2 regions of the Pantoea sp. X-Soil-ISGK-355 genome follow, and region 1 is predicted to be linked to the other one. Evidence: predicted binding sites of a transcription regulator. Region 1 holds the regulator's gene; the other holds the start of a gene.
The links. Region 1 encodes CRP, which controls carbon source genes, mostly activating them, when cyclic AMP is high. Its sites were predicted from a motif close to ATGTGANNNNNNTCACAT; they were not measured.
Positions count from the first base shown of each region.

Region 2: the regulator CRP is predicted to act here: its motif matches at 3,119-3,136, upstream of garD (galactarate dehydratase).

Region 1 covers NZ_AP035971.1:3,673,323-3,680,879, forward strand. The annotation lists gene AC6I8J_RS16940 (hydrolase) at 1-128, shown strand, start outside; gene AC6I8J_RS16945 (YheU family protein) at 133-351, shown strand; gene AC6I8J_RS16950 (phosphoribulokinase) at 413-1,282, shown strand; gene AC6I8J_RS16955 (OsmC family protein) at 1,650-2,054, opposite strand; gene crp (cAMP-activated global transcriptional regulator CRP) at 2,358-2,990, shown strand; gene AC6I8J_RS16965 (YccS/YhfK family putative transporter) at 3,048-5,123, shown strand; gene argD (bifunctional acetylornithine/succinyldiaminopimelate transaminase) at 5,125-6,345, opposite strand; gene AC6I8J_RS16975 (aminodeoxychorismate/anthranilate synthase component II) at 6,427-7,002, opposite strand; gene AC6I8J_RS16980 (putative adenosine monophosphate-protein transferase Fic) at 7,044-7,557, opposite strand, start outside.
Region 2 covers NZ_AP035971.1:3,243,664-3,251,220, reverse strand. The annotation lists gene AC6I8J_RS14880 (YqcC family protein) at 1-82, shown strand, start outside; gene truC (tRNA pseudouridine(65) synthase TruC) at 82-861, shown strand; gene AC6I8J_RS14870 (flavodoxin) at 874-1,320, shown strand; gene garD (galactarate dehydratase) at 1,387-2,946, opposite strand; gene AC6I8J_RS14860 (MFS transporter) at 3,512-4,873, shown strand; gene AC6I8J_RS14855 (enolase C-terminal domain-like protein) at 4,870-6,216, shown strand; gene gudD (glucarate dehydratase) at 6,227-7,557, shown strand, end outside.

The DNA of each region.
Region 1 (7,557 bases):
CCACTATTACTTATCAACTGACACCACACGGCGGCCACGTCGGTTTCGTCGGCGGGACGTTACGCCAGCCCGAAATGTGGCTGGAACAGCGCATCCCGCAGTGGATCGCCCCTTTTCTGGATACCTGATCTCGTGATTATTCCCTGGCAACAGGTCTCTCCTGAGACCCTTGAAAATCTGATTGAAACCTTTGTGCTGCGTGAAGGCACTGACTATGGCGAGCATGAACGTAGCCTGCTGGACAAGGTGGCTGATGTGCGACGCCAGCTGGAAACCGGTGAAGTGGTGCTGGTGTGGTCGGAACTGCATGAATCGGTCAATATCATGCCGCGTAAAGAATTTCGTGGCTGATGCACCCGGCACCCTTTCATGATAACAATGCTCATCGTCCGACCTCACAGGGAGCTTTTCTATGTCTGCACGTCATCCCATTATCGCGGTGACCGGTTCCAGCGGCGCAGGAACCACCACCACCAGCCTGGCGTTCCGCAAAATTTTTCAGCAGCTTGACCTGCATGCGGCGGAGCTGGAAGGTGACAGTTTTCACCGCTTTACCCGCCCTGAAATGGATATGGCGATTCGTAAGGCACGCGATCTGGGACGTCATGTCAGCTACTTTGGCCCGGAAGCCAATGACTTTGGCCTGCTGGAGCAGAGCTTTAAAGAGTATGGTCTCAGCGGGGAGGGGCAGTCGCGTAAATATCTGCACACTTACGATGAGGCGGTGCCGTGGAATCAGGTGCCCGGCACTTTTACACCCTGGCAGCCGCTACCGCAGAACACCGATATTCTTTTTTATGAAGGATTGCATGGCGGTGTGGTGACAGCGCAGCACAACGTGGCGGAACAGGTCGATCTGCTGGTGGGCGTGGTACCGATTGTTAACCTGGAGTGGATTCAGAAGCTGGTACGCGACACTGGCGAGCGCGGTCATTCACGTGAAGCCGTAATGGATTCCGTGGTGCGCTCAATGGAAGATTACATCAACTACATCACACCGCAGTTTTCACGCACCCATATCAACTTTCAGCGCGTTCCAACCATCGATACCTCCAACCCGTTCGCAGCCCGCGCCATTCCGTCACTGGATGAGAGTTTTGTGGTGATCCACTTTCAGGCGCTGGAAGATATCGACTTCCCCTACCTGCTGGCAATGCTGCAGGGCTCGTTTATCTCGCACATCAATACGCTGGTGGTGCCCGGCGGCAAAATGGGTCTGGCGATGGAGTTGATCATGGGTCCGCTGGTGAAGCGGCTGATGGAAGGTAAGCGGATAGAGTAAGAGGTCAAAAGGGCCTTTCCAGACTAATGCCAATGCAGGATCAATCTGACAGCAGCGAAAATGCTTAACACGCAGGGAACCGGGTCAGAAAAGGAAAGCGTCCCGCGCCAGGGACGGCGCGGGACGAGCGGCCAGGGATTGGCTTAAGCGACTTTCCGATCTGACCCGGTTCCCAGCGCAGGCACAGTATCAACGCGGATTCCCTATGCAGGCACAATCTGACAGCGGACCGACACAAACCGCTCTGACCCTGTTCACAACGCAGGCACAATCTCAAAGCGGATTTCCGGACCAGGCACAGTCTTAAAGCAACCTGCATCAGATACTGGAAGTGAAGTTAGCAGGTCTGCAATAACCCCTGCGGCTACTAAAGTTCGATCACTTCATAGCTATGCGTAATGTTGACGCCTTTACCCAGCATGATGGCCACCGAGCAATATTTTTCAGCCGAAAGATCGACCGCGCGTGAGACCGCTTTATCCTGGAGCGCTTTGCCACTCACGATAAAATGCAGGTTGATGTGCGTAAAGATTCGCGGCGCCTCTTCACGACGTTCTGAGGTCAGTTTTACTTCACAATCAGCCACATCGTTGCGGCCTTTTTGCAGAATTGATACCACGTCAATCGCGCTGCATCCACCTGCCGCCATCAGCACCATTTCCATTGGGCTGGGCGCTTTATCACCTGAATTGCCATCCATCAGTATCTGATGGCCGGATGAGGATTCTCCAAGGAATGTCAGCCCTTCTACCCATTTCACTCTTGCCTGCATGATTTTTGCTCCGGAATACGCTGTTTTGTCGCCAGAGTACGCTTTCGCCTGGTAAACAGCAATCCAGAGAAATCCGCCTGTAGCTGAAGCGAGACAACAGAAGACAGTCGGCAAAAGCTGTGCTACAAACAGTGCTGAAAATATTTTTCGTCACCCGATGGCGAAGCCGGGAAGAATGATGCGCACTGCGCCTGATGCGGCCCGAATAATTTCCTGAAAAGGAAACGCTTGAAGCTTTCACCGCCTGACAGGGAAAACTGCCCCCTGTATTTTGGGCACGATTACAACAGAGGATAATAGCGAATGGTTCTCGGCAAACCGCAAACAGACCCTACACTCGAATGGTTCCTGTCCCATTGCCATATTCACAAGTATCCATCCAAAAGTACGCTGATTCACCAAGGTGAAAAAGCAGAAACGCTTTACTACATCGTGAAAGGTTCCGTCGCGGTTCTGATTAAAGATGAAGAAGGCAAAGAGATGATTCTTTCCTACCTGAATCAGGGCGATTTTATTGGTGAGCTTGGCCTGTTCGAAGAAGGTCAGGAACGCAGCGCCTGGGTACGTGCGAAAAGCGCGTGCGAAGTGGCGGAGATTTCTTACAAGAAATTCCGTCAGTTGATCCAGGTTAACCCCGATATCCTGATGCGACTCTCATCGCAGATGGCGCGTCGCCTGCAGGTGACGTCTGAAAAAGTGGGTAACCTCGCTTTCCTCGACGTTACCGGCCGCATTGCACAGACTCTGCTTAACCTGGCGAAGCAGCCAGATGCCATGACGCATCCCGACGGCATGCAAATTAAAATCACTCGTCAGGAAATTGGTCAGATTGTGGGTTGTTCACGTGAAACCGTGGGCCGTATTTTGAAGATGCTGGAAGATCAGAACCTGATCTCCGCACACGGCAAAACCATCGTCGTTTACGGCACCCGCTAATTCCTGTCATCCACGGCGTGATGGCAACATCACGCCGTTATTGTTTGTGTTGGGCCGATGTGGCGTCGAATCATTTACCATCCTGAAGTCAATTATGCCTTGCGGCAAACGCTGGTGCTCTGTCTGCCGGTGGCGCTGGGCTGGCTGGCTGGCGACCTGCAAAAAGGTCTGCTGTTCTCATTAGTGCCCGCCTGCTGCAATATCGCCGGTCTCGATACGCCGCATAAACGCTTTTTCAAACGTCTGATTGTGGGCGGTAGCCTGTTTGCCCTCGGCAGCTTTCTGATCCAGTGGCTCACCCTGCATGCGATTCCACTGCCGCTGATCCTCTTCGCTATGCCTTTGCTGCTCGGCGTCACGGGTGAGATCAGCCCGCTGCATGGCCGTCTGCTGCCCGGCACCCTGATTGCCGCCATCTTTACCCTGAGCCTGATTGGCCGCATGCCCATCTATGTCACCCCGCTGCTCTATATCGGCGGCACGCTGTGGTACGGGCTGTTTAACTGGTTCTGGTTCTGGCTGTGGAAAGAGCAGCCAATGCGCGAAAGCCTGAGCCTGATCTACCGCGAGCTGGCTAACTACTGCGACGCGAAATACACCCTGCTGACGCAGCTGACCGATCCGGAAAAGGCGCTGCCGCCACTGCTGGCCCGTCAGCAGAAAGTGGTCGATCTGATTAACACCTGTTATCAGCAGATGCATATGCTGTCGGCAAGCCGCGATCACAGCCATAAAAGGCTGACGCGCGCTTTCCAGGTGGCCCTCGATCTGCAGGAGCATATCTCGGTCAGCCTGCATCGGCCGGAAGAAGTCCAGAAGCTGGTGGAGCAAAGCCATGCTGAAGCGGTGATCCGCTGGAATGCCAAAACCATCTCGGCCCGGCTGCGGGTGCTGGCAGATAACATTCTTTATCACCAGTTACCCGACCGCTTTGCGATGGATAAACAGCTCGGCGCACTGGAGAAAATTGCCCATCAGCATCCCGATAATCCGGTGGGTAACTTCTGCCTTTATCACTTCAACCGCATTGCGCGGGTGCTACGCACCCAGAAACCGCTTTACCAGCGCGATCTGATGGCAGACCGCCAGCGCCGCCTGCCGCTGTTACCGGCGCTGCGCAGTTATCTCTCGTTTCGCTCGTCGTCGCTGCGCACGGCGGGTCGCTTTGCGGTGATGCTGATGCTGGGCAGCGCGCTGGCGCTGTTCTTCAACATCCCTAAACCCTACTGGATCCTGATGACCATTATGTTCGTCAGCCAGAACGGCTACAGCGCCACCCGCGTCCGTATCCAGCACCGGGCGCTGGGCACCTTTGCCGGCCTGGTCATCGCGGCCGCTACGCTGCGGCTCGCGGTACCGGAGTCACTGGTGCTGCTGATCATGCTGGCGATAACCTTTATCAGCTATCGCTTTACCCGCCAGTTCTATGGCTGGTCGATGATTGGCTTTACGGTCACGGCAGTTTACTCGCTGCAACTGCTGTCACTGAATGGCGCGCAGTTTCTGCTGCCGCGATTGATGGATACGCTGATGGGCTGTCTGATCGCCTTTGGTGGGATGCTGTGGCTGTGGCCGCAGTGGCAGAGCGGCTTACTACGGCAGAACGCCCACGACGCGCTGGAAACCTATCAGGATGCGCTGCGGCTGTTACTGGGCGACGAACAGTCGCCAGAGAAACTGGCTTATCAGCGCGTGAAGGTTAATCAGGCGCACAATGCGCTGTTTAACTCACTGAATCAGGCAATGCAGGAACCCGCGTTCAACTCCCGTTACCTGAGTGATATGCGGCTCTGGGTCACCCACAGTCAGTTTATTGTCGAGCATATCAATGCGATAACGATTCTGGCGCGCGAGCACACTATGCTGACCGCCTCGCTGGCTCAACGCTATCTGCAATCCTGCGAAATTGCGCTGCAGCGGTGTCAGCAGCGGCTGGAATATGATGGTGAAAGCTCACAGGTGAATCTGCTGGATGACCTGGAAAACATCAGTGAGGGACCGATTACTGTGGTGGAGCAGCATGTGCGGCGCATTCTCGATCATCTGAGCGTGATGTACACCATTTCATCGCTGGCGTGGAACCAGCGACCGCAACATGGCCGCTGGCTGATCAGACGCTTACGTAAAAACTAAGCTAGCCGTTAAGCACTTTGCCGACGGCGGTGGCGAAGCGGCTCATGCCCTCTTCAATGTCGGCCGGTTCGATGATCAGCGACGGGGCAAAACGCATCACATCGGTGCCAGCTACCAGCACCATCACACCTGCAGCGGCGGCGGCATTCAGAATGTCGCGCGACCTGCCGGCATGCTGAGGTTTCAGTGCCGCGCCAATCAGCAGACCTTTGCCGCGAATGTCACTGAACAGGTCATACTTCGCGTCAATAGCCTGCAGCGCCGTGACAAAGTGCTGGCGACGCATCTCTACGCCCGCCAGCACCTCCGGCGTGTTGATAATATCCAGCGCGGTTTCGGCAATGGCACAGGCGAGCGGGTTGCCGCCATAGGTGGTGCCATGCACGCCCGGTGCCATGGTTGAAGCAATCTCGTTGGTGGTCAGCATGGCGCTGACCGGGAAACCGCCGCCCAGCGCTTTGGCTGAAGTCAGGATATCGGGCTGGACGCCATAATGCTCATAGGCGAACAGCTTGCCGCTGCGTCCCATGCCGCTCTGCACTTCGTCCAGTACCAGCAGCGCCTGATGCTGATCGCAAAGCGCACGCAGTCCCTGCATAAATTCCTGCGTCGCAGGCATGACGCCGCCCTCACCCTGAATCGGTTCAACCACAATGGCGCAGGTGTGATCGTCAATGACCGCTTTTACAGCATCCAGGTCATTGAACGGCACGTGGACAATATCCGCCGGTTTCGGACCGAATCCGTCAGAATATTTTGGCTGGCCGCCGACCGTAACGGTAAACAGCGTCCGGCCATGAAAAGCATTATGAAACGCGATGATTTTACTTTTGAACGGACTGTGACGTTTGCAGGCATAGTAGCGCGCCAGCTTAAACGCAGCTTCATTGGCTTCGGCACCGGAGTTGGCGAAGAAGACGCGATCGGCAAAGGTCGCCTGAATGAGCTTACTGGCGAGACGCAGTGCCGGTTCGTTGGTAAAGACATTGCTGGTGTGCCACAGCGTCTCGCCCTGGCTTTTCAGTGTTTCCACCAGCGCAGGATGGCAGTGTCCAAGTGCGGTAACAGCAATACCACCCGAGAAGTCGATATACTCTTTGCCCTGCTGATCCCATACGCGACTGCCCTTGCCTTTTACCGGCACAAACTGCGCAGGTGCATAAACAGGCAAAATAACGTTATCGAACGTCTCCCGCGTGACCGCAATTTTTTCGGCTGCCATTAGTAACTCCATCTGAATGATTGTCGTACTGAATTGAAATAATAATCACAAAATATGCATAAAAAATCACTCAAAGGCAACTTATTGCGTAAGGAAATTGCGCAGCAGCTGATGTCCCTGCTCGCTGAGAATGCTTTCGGGATGGAACTGCACGCCTTCCAGCGCCAGGGTTTTATGGCGAAACCCCATAATTTCGTCAGGCTCGCCGTCACGTACCGTCCAGGCCGTTACCTCGAATGCGTCGGGCAGAGAGTCGCGCTGCACAATCAGCGAGTGATAACGGGTAACGGTAAGGGGATTATTGAGATTGCGGAACACGCCCTGACCGGTGTGCTGAATCGCGGAGGTTTTGCCGTGCATCACCTGACGGGCTCGCACGACCTGCGCGCCATAGGCCTGCGCGATCGCCTGATGGCCCAGGCAGACACCCAGCACCGGCACGTTACCGGCGAAATGCCGAATCGCCGCCAGCGAGATGCCCGACTCTGACGGCGTGCAGGGGCCAGGAGAGATCACCAGATGGGTCAGCGGTAACGCTGCCATCTGCTCCAGGGTGATGGCATCATTGCGCACCACCTGAACCTGCGCGCCCAGCTCGCAGAAATATTGATAAAGATTCCAGGTAAAGGAGTCGTAATTGTCGATAAGCAGCAGCATGACGCGTCCAGAATGATAAACCGCGCCGTTATTCTACGCGGTTAAGCCGCCTCACTCACCACTTTCGCAAACACCTGCTCCAGCGGCGTCAGATCGCCGGCTACACCCGCCTGATTAGCAGCTTTCCAGCTCTCCGCGTCCGTCTCTTCCCACGACAGCAGATAACCGGCATGCAGCGCCAGCTGTTCAAAGAAAATCCGCTGTGCCCGGCCATTTCCATGACGGAAAGGATGCAGCATATTGATTTCGCAGTAGTAGTGGGCGATGCGCTGAATAAACGCGTCGCGCGGCAACTCAGCGAGTCCTTTCTCCTCTTCCAGCGCAGCCATCAGCGCGTTGCCTTCCTTTTCGATATATTCAAAATGGCAGAACGGCGTTTCATCTCGCCAGATATCGATGGTGCGCAGTTCGCCGGCCCAGCTGTAAACGTCCTGGAACAGCGTGCGATGGATCTGGCGCAGGTAAGGCAATCCGGGATTACGCGGTCCCAGTTCCAGGGTGGCGGCACGCGCTGCACTGAAGCTCAGCTCCGCCTTACGCAGTTGGGCGGCATCA
Region 2 (7,557 bases), 430 kb from region 1:
GGTGCCTGACCAGCCCGGCATTGCACCGCTACTGCTGACCCTGCGTCAGCTTGACGCGTTGATCAAGGATGCAGCCCACTGATGCTGGAGATACTCTATCAGGATGAGTGGCTGGTTGCTGTCAACAAGCCCAGCGGCTGGCTGGTTCATCGCAGCTGGCTGGATCGTCATGAAACGGTGTTCGTAATGCAGACCGTTCGCGATCAGATTGGACAGCATGTGTTTACCGCGCATCGCCTGGACAAACCCACCTCAGGCGTACTGCTGATGGGGCTTTCAAGCGAAGTCGGTCGTCTGCTTTCCCTGCAGTTCGAACAGCATCAGATGCAGAAAACCTATCATGCTGTGGTACGCGGCTGGCTGGAAAGCAGCGGAACGCTCGACTATCCGCTGGTGGAAGAGCTGGATAAAATCGCTGACAGGCACGCCACGGAAGCGCGCGCCGCACAGCCCGCCGTCACCGATTATCAGTCACTGGCGACGGTCGAGATGCCGGTCGGCATTGGCCGCTATCCTACTTCGCGTTACAGCCTGGTTGAAATGGCCCCTAAAACCGGCCGCAAGCATCAGCTGCGTCGTCATATGTCGCACCTGCGTCATCCGATTATTGGCGATTCGGCGCACGGCGATCTGCGCCAGAACCGGGGTGCCGCTGAACACTTTGGCGCTAACCGGCTGATGCTGCACGCCAGCAGCCTGGCACTCACCCATCCGGTGACCGGTGAACCTTTACTGATCCGCGCCGGGCTGGATGGCGTCTGGCAGAACGTGATGAACCAGTTTGGCTGGCAGGATCGCATTCCTGAGGTGCCGCGGGTTGAGTTTAACGCAGCGCCAGGACAGGATAACGTTTCAGAATAAGGGAGAAAGCAGATGGCAAAGATTGGCATTTTTGTAGGGACAGTATACGGCAATGCGCTGCTGGTAGCGGAAGAAGCGGAGCCCCTTCTGCAGCAGCAGGGTCACAGCGTCACCGTGTTTGACGATCCGACGCTGGCAGACTGGCAGAACTATGCCAGCGACGTGGCGTTAATTGTCACCTCAACCACCGGACAGGGCGATTTTCCCGACACGATTTCAGGCCTGTTCCATGCGGTTAAAGATAAGCTGGGTCATCAGCCCGCGCTGCGCTACGGCGTGATTGCGCTGGGTGACAGCAGTTATGACCATTTTTGTGGCGCGGGTAAAACTTTCGATGCGCTGCTGCAGGAGCAGGGCGCACAGCGGGTCGGTGAAGTGTTACTGGTTGATGCCACCGAAAATCCTGAGCCGGAAGCGGTGACTTCTCCATGGGTTGAAGCCTGGGGCGCGCAGTTCTGATGACCACGCCAGGCTTATCTCTGCTTTAGGAGCTAAGGATAAGCCTGGCGTGTGTGCACGGCGCGGTCAGGTCACCGGTGCCGGGTTAAACACCGCCAGCTGATTACGGATACCCCAGCGATCGGACCAGGTCTGCTTCCTGCCACTGGCAATGTCCAGAATCAACTCAAACAACCGCCAGCCCACCTGTTCAATACTCTCTTCACCGGTCGCAATCGTCCCGGCATTGATGTCCATCAGATCGTGCCAGCGCTCTGCCAGCGCATTACGCGTCGCCATCTTGATGACCGGAATTGCAGCCAGACCGTAAGGCGTTCCGCGACCGGTAGTGAAAACCTGTAGCGTGATACCGGACGCCAGCTGCTGCGTACCGCAGACAAAATCGCTGGCGGGCGTCGCCGCGTAGATCAATCCACGCCGCGTGGGCCGCTGGCCGGGCGACAGCACTTCAACAATGGCGCTGCGCCCCGATTTAGCGATCGACCCCAGCGCTTTTTCCACCACGTTCGCCAGCCCGCCTTTTTTATTGCCCGGCGACGGATTCGCGCTGCGATCGGTCTGGCCCTGGTCGAGGTAGTTGTCATACCAGGCCATCTCCTCCAGTAAGCGCTTACCGACTTCCTGGTTAATCACCCGTGGCGTCAGCAGGTGAATCGCATCACGCACTTCAGTGACTTCCGAAAACATCACCGTCGCACCGCAGCGCACCAGCAGATCGGACGCGAAACCCACTGCCGGATTCGCCGTCACGCCCGAGAACGCATCGCTGCCACCGCACTGCATACCGACAATCAGTTCTGCTGCGGAACAGGTTTCACGCTGGCGCTGATTCAGCCGCTGGAGATGACGCTCCGCTACCTGCAGAATCTCATTTACCATCGCACCAAAACCGACCAGCTTCTCATCCTGCAAACGCACGATGTCATGATCGTCCAGCGAAATCGCCTGCACGTCAGGCGTGCCGGTCAGCAGACGCTCCGGCTGTAACTTCTCACAGCCCAGGCTGACGATCATGACTTCGCCACCGAAATTAGCATTCAGCGCCAGGTTATGAATGGTGCGAATCGGCACTACCGCCGCGGGTGCATTAATCGCCACGCCGCAGCCATAAAGGTGGTTGAGCGCGACCACGCCATCCACATTCGGGTAGCGCGGCAGCAAATCCCGTTCAATGATCTGTACGACATGATCCACCACACCGGCCACGCAGTGGACGCTGGTGGTGATCCCCAGCAGGTTACGCGTGCCGACGCTGCCATCCGCATTGCGATAACCTTCAAAGGTATAGCCTTCCAGCTGCGGCAATTCAGGCGGAACCTGATTGGCTAACGGCAGACTCGCCAGCGGAGGCGCTTCCGGCAGCGCGACCAGCGACTCATCAATCCAGCTGCCCTGGGCAATATCCCGTAATGCATAGCCGATGACTTCACCATAACGCACGATCTCTGCGCCCTGGTTAATTGCGCGCAGCGCCACTTTGTGGCCCTGTGGCACATGCTCCGTGAGTGTCAGGCCATCCGCAAACTGCGTGCCAGCCGGCAGACCCAGGCTGTTAACCACAATCGCCACATTGTCGTGCTCATGGACTTTGATATAGAGCGGTTGTTCATCTGTGTTTGGGTACATCGCTCACCTTCCCGTCTGTCGTGCCGTACTTGTGCGGCACGCTGTAATGTTCTGACCTGTCACACGATTGTTTGCCATCTTCAGTATAGGGAGGCGGCGTGGGGCGCGCATTGTGCAAATGACCACCATTGAGGCAAGTCGCCTTATGATTTTGAGGCGATTATCCAGAAGCAAGTGAAGAGCCTCACAAACAGCGGGAGAAAGCGTTACCTGAGGGGGTTTTCGCTCGTTTATTTGCCGCTTTCGTGAGCCATCCCGCAGGGTTTTGTGCATCCGCAATACAATCACTTCTTCACCGGCGTTATTCCAGGGCGATGTGCCAATGTGCTCGCTTCAGGCTGTTCTTATACTGGGTTCCGTTAGCCAAAGTCAGGTTATCTGTCACGACGTATTACTCATCTGAAGAGGTTACCGAGGCGCATTAGCTGCCACCTCGCAGATGGATAAATAAAGGTTTGCCAGAACAACAAGATCGCCGTGTTTAACCCAACTTCTCTCTGATACCCAACGCGATGTGTATGCAGTCAGAGCGAATGTAGCTCACGCTATATTTCAGGAGTGCATCATGAATAGTTTCAGCCAGACCGCGGAGACGGTGCAGAAGCGCACCAATGCCCGCTACTGGATTGTGGTGATGTTATTTATCGTCACCTCATTCAACTACGGTGACCGCGCAACCATTTCGATTGCCGGTTCTGCAATGTCCAAAGATATCGGTCTCGATTCGGTCGGACTTGGCTATATCTTCTCTGCCTTCTCATGGGCGTACGTTATTGGCCAGATTCCGGGCGGCTGGCTGCTCGATCGCTTCGGCTCTAAACGCGTCTATTTCTGGAGCATCTTTACCTGGTCGCTGTTTACGCTGCTGCAGGGATTTGTAGATATCTTCAGCGGCTTCGGCATCATTATGTCGCTGTTTATTCTGCGTTTCCTGGTAGGGCTGGCCGAAGCGCCTTCCTTCCCGGGCAACAGCCGCATTGTGGCCGCCTGGTTCCCGGCGCAGGAGCGCGGCACGGCGGTAGCGATCTTCAACTCGGCGCAATACTTCGCCACTGTCATCTTCGCCCCCATCATGGGCTGGCTGGTCTCTGAAGTGGGCTGGGCGCATGTGTTCTGGTTCATGGGCGGCCTGGGCATCATCCTCAGCTTTATCTGGCTGAAAGTGATCCACGATCCTACCGATCACCCTGGCGTGAACAAGGCTGAACTGGAGTACATGGAGCAGGGCGGCGCGCTGATCAACATGGATGTCAAAAAGGATAGCCGCAAAGTGAGCTGGAGCGAGAAGTGGTTCCAGATTAAGCAACTGCTGACGTCACGCATGATGCTGGGCATCTACCTCGGTCAATACTGTGTTAACGCCTTAACCTACTTCTTTATTACCTGGTTCCCGGTCTATCTGGTGCAGGCGCGCGGCATGTCGATTCTGAAAGCGGGCTTTATTGCTTCGATTCCGGCGGTGTGTGGCTTCCTCGGCGGCGTACTGGGTGGGGTAATTTCTGACTGGCTGATGCGTAAAACCGGCTCGCTGAATATCGCACGTAAAACGCCAATTGTGCTCGGCATGCTGCTCTCTATCTCGATGGTGATGTGTAACTACACCGATACCGAATGGATGGTGGTGTTCTTTATGGCACTGGCGTTCTTTGGTAAAGGCATCGGTGCGCTGGGCTGGGCGGTAATGGCAGATACCGCGCCGAAAGAGATCAGTGGCCTGAGCGGCGGTCTGTTTAACATGTTCGGCAACTTCTCCGGCATCGTAACGCCTATCGCCATCGGCTACATTATTGCCACCAGCGGATCCTTTGAGGGCGCGCTGATCTATGTCGGCATTCATGCCTTTGTCGCAGCCTTCAGCTTCCTGGTCATTGCGGGCGATATCAAACGTGTCGAACTGAAAAACTGGCCCGGTAAGGATGCATTATGAATACGCAAAGTTCGCCGGTGATTACTGAGATGCAGGTTATCCCGGTCGCCGGTTATGACAGCATGCTGCTCAATATTGGCGGTGCGCACAACGCCTGCTTTACCCGCAACATTGTGGTCCTCACCGACAGCGCCGGTCACACCGGCGTGGGTGAAGCGCCTGGCGGTGACACCATCTATCAGACGCTGGTGGAGGCGATTCCGCAGGTGAAAGGCCAGCAGATTGCGCGAATGAACCGTCTGGTGCAGCAGGTACATAAAGGCAATCAGTCGGCTGACTTCACCACTTTTGGCAACGGTGCCTGGACCTTTGAACTACGTGTCAATGCGGTGGCCGCGCTGGAAGCGGCGCTGCTTGATTTGCTGGGGCAGTGTCTGGGCGTCCCGGTGGCTGAACTGCTGGGGCCGGGCAAACAGCGCGATGAAGTCACGGTGCTGGGCTATCTTTTTTATCTTGGCGACCGCCGCAAGACGGATCTCCCTTATCTCAGTGGCGATCAGGCCAGCCACGACTGGTATCACCTGCGTCATCAGGAAGCGCTGACGAGCGATGCCGTGGTGCGGCTGGCTGAGGCGGCTGCGGATAAATATGGCTTTAAAGATTTCAAGCTCAAAGGTGGCGTGCTCCCCGGCGAGCAGGAGATCGCTACGGCGGCAGCGCTCAAGCAGCGCTTTCCCGAGGCGCGCATCACAGTCGACCCCAACGGTGCCTGGCTGCTGGACGAGGCGATAGCGCTGTGTAAAGGGATGCAGGATGTGCTGAGCTACGCCGAAGATCCCTGCGGAGCAGAGCAGGGCTATTCGGGGCGTGAAGTGATGGCCGAGTTCCGGCGCGCCACCGGCCTGCCGGTCGCGACCAATATGATTGCCACCAACTGGCGCGAGATGAACCACGCGGTGATGCTGAATGCGGTCGATATTCCGCTGGCGGATCCGCACTTCTGGACGCTGAGCGGTGCCGTGCGTGTCGCGCAGCTATGTGATGAGTGGGGCCTCACCTGGGGTTGCCACTCCAATAACCACTTCGATATTTCTCTGGCAATGTTCACCCATGTGGGTGCGGCGGCGCCGGGCAATCCCACCGCGATTGATACCCACTGGATCTGGCAGGAGGGCGACCAGCGCCTGACGAAAAACCCGCTGCAAATCCGCAACGGAAAAATTGCCGTACCGGATGCACCGGGTCTGGGCATTGAGCTCGACTGGGAGCAGGTAAACAAAGCCCATCAGCTTTATCAGTCACTGCCCGCCGGTGCGCGTAACGACGCCACCGCGATGCAGTATCTGGTCCCCGGCTGGACATTTGACCGCAAGCGCCCGGCATTTGGCCGGACAACAGCATAAGGAGCAGGAGATGAGTTCAACACCGAAAGTGACCGCCATGCAGGTTATTCCGGTCGCAGGCTACGACAGCATGCTGCTGAACCTCAGCGGCGCTCACTCGCCATTCTTTACCCGCAACATTGTGATTATCAAAGATAACGCCGGACACACCGGCGTCGGTGAAATCCCGGGCGGCGAGAAAATTCGCCAGACGCTGGAAGATGCCGCCTCGCTGGTGATCGGCAAAACGCTGGGTGAGTACAAAAATACCCTCAGCCTGGTGCGCAGTACTTTTGCCGACCGCGATGCGGGCGGACGCGGCAACCAGACCTTTGATCTGCGCACCACGATTCATGTGGTGACCGGCATCGAAGCGGCGCTGCTTGATCTGCTGGGTCAGCACCTGGGCGTCAACGTCGCCTCGCTGCTGGGCGACGGGCAGCAGCGCGACCGCGTTGAGATGCTCGGTTACCTGTTCTACATCGGCGACCGCACTAAAACCTCGCTCTCTTATCAGAATCAGCAAGACGATCCGTGCGACTGGTATCGCCTGCGCCACGAAGAGGCGTTAACGCCGGATGCGGTAGTGCGCCTGGCAGAAGCGGCTTATGAGAAATATGGCTTTAACGACTTCAAACTCAAAGGCGGCGTGCTGCGCGGCGGTGAAGAGGCTGAAGCGGTCACGGCGCTGGCTAAACGTTTTCCTGAAGCTCGCATTACCCTCGATCCCAACGGGGCCTGGTCGCTCAACGAGGCGATCATGCTCGGCAAACAGCTCAAAGATGTGCTGGCTTACGCAGAAGATCCCTGTGGTGCAGAGCAGGGCTATTCAGGCCGCGAAGTGATGGCGGAGTTCCGCCGTGCGACCGGCATGCCCACCGCCACCAATATGATCGCCACCGACTGGCGGCAGATGGGGCATACCCTGTCGCTGCAGTCGGTGGACATTCCGCTGGCCGATCCGCACTTCTGGACCATGCAGGGCTCGGTGCGGGTGGCGCAGATGTGTCACGACTTCGGCCTGACCTGGGGCTCGCACTCTAACAACCACTTTGATATTTCGCTGGCGATGTTTACTCATGTTGCCGCCGCCGCGCCGGGTGCCATTACCGCCATTGATACCCACTGGATCTGGCAGGAGGGCAATCAGCGCCTGACCAAAGAGCCGTTCCAGATTAAAGGCGGCATGGTGCAGGTGCCGCAGAAGCCAGGTCTTGGCGTAGAGCTGGATATGGATCAGGTGATGCAGGCCAATGCGCTCTATCAGAAGCAGGGACTGGGCGCGCGTGACGATGCTGAAGCGATGCAATTTTTAGTACCGGGATGGACTTTCGACAATAAACGCCCGTGCCTGGTACGTTA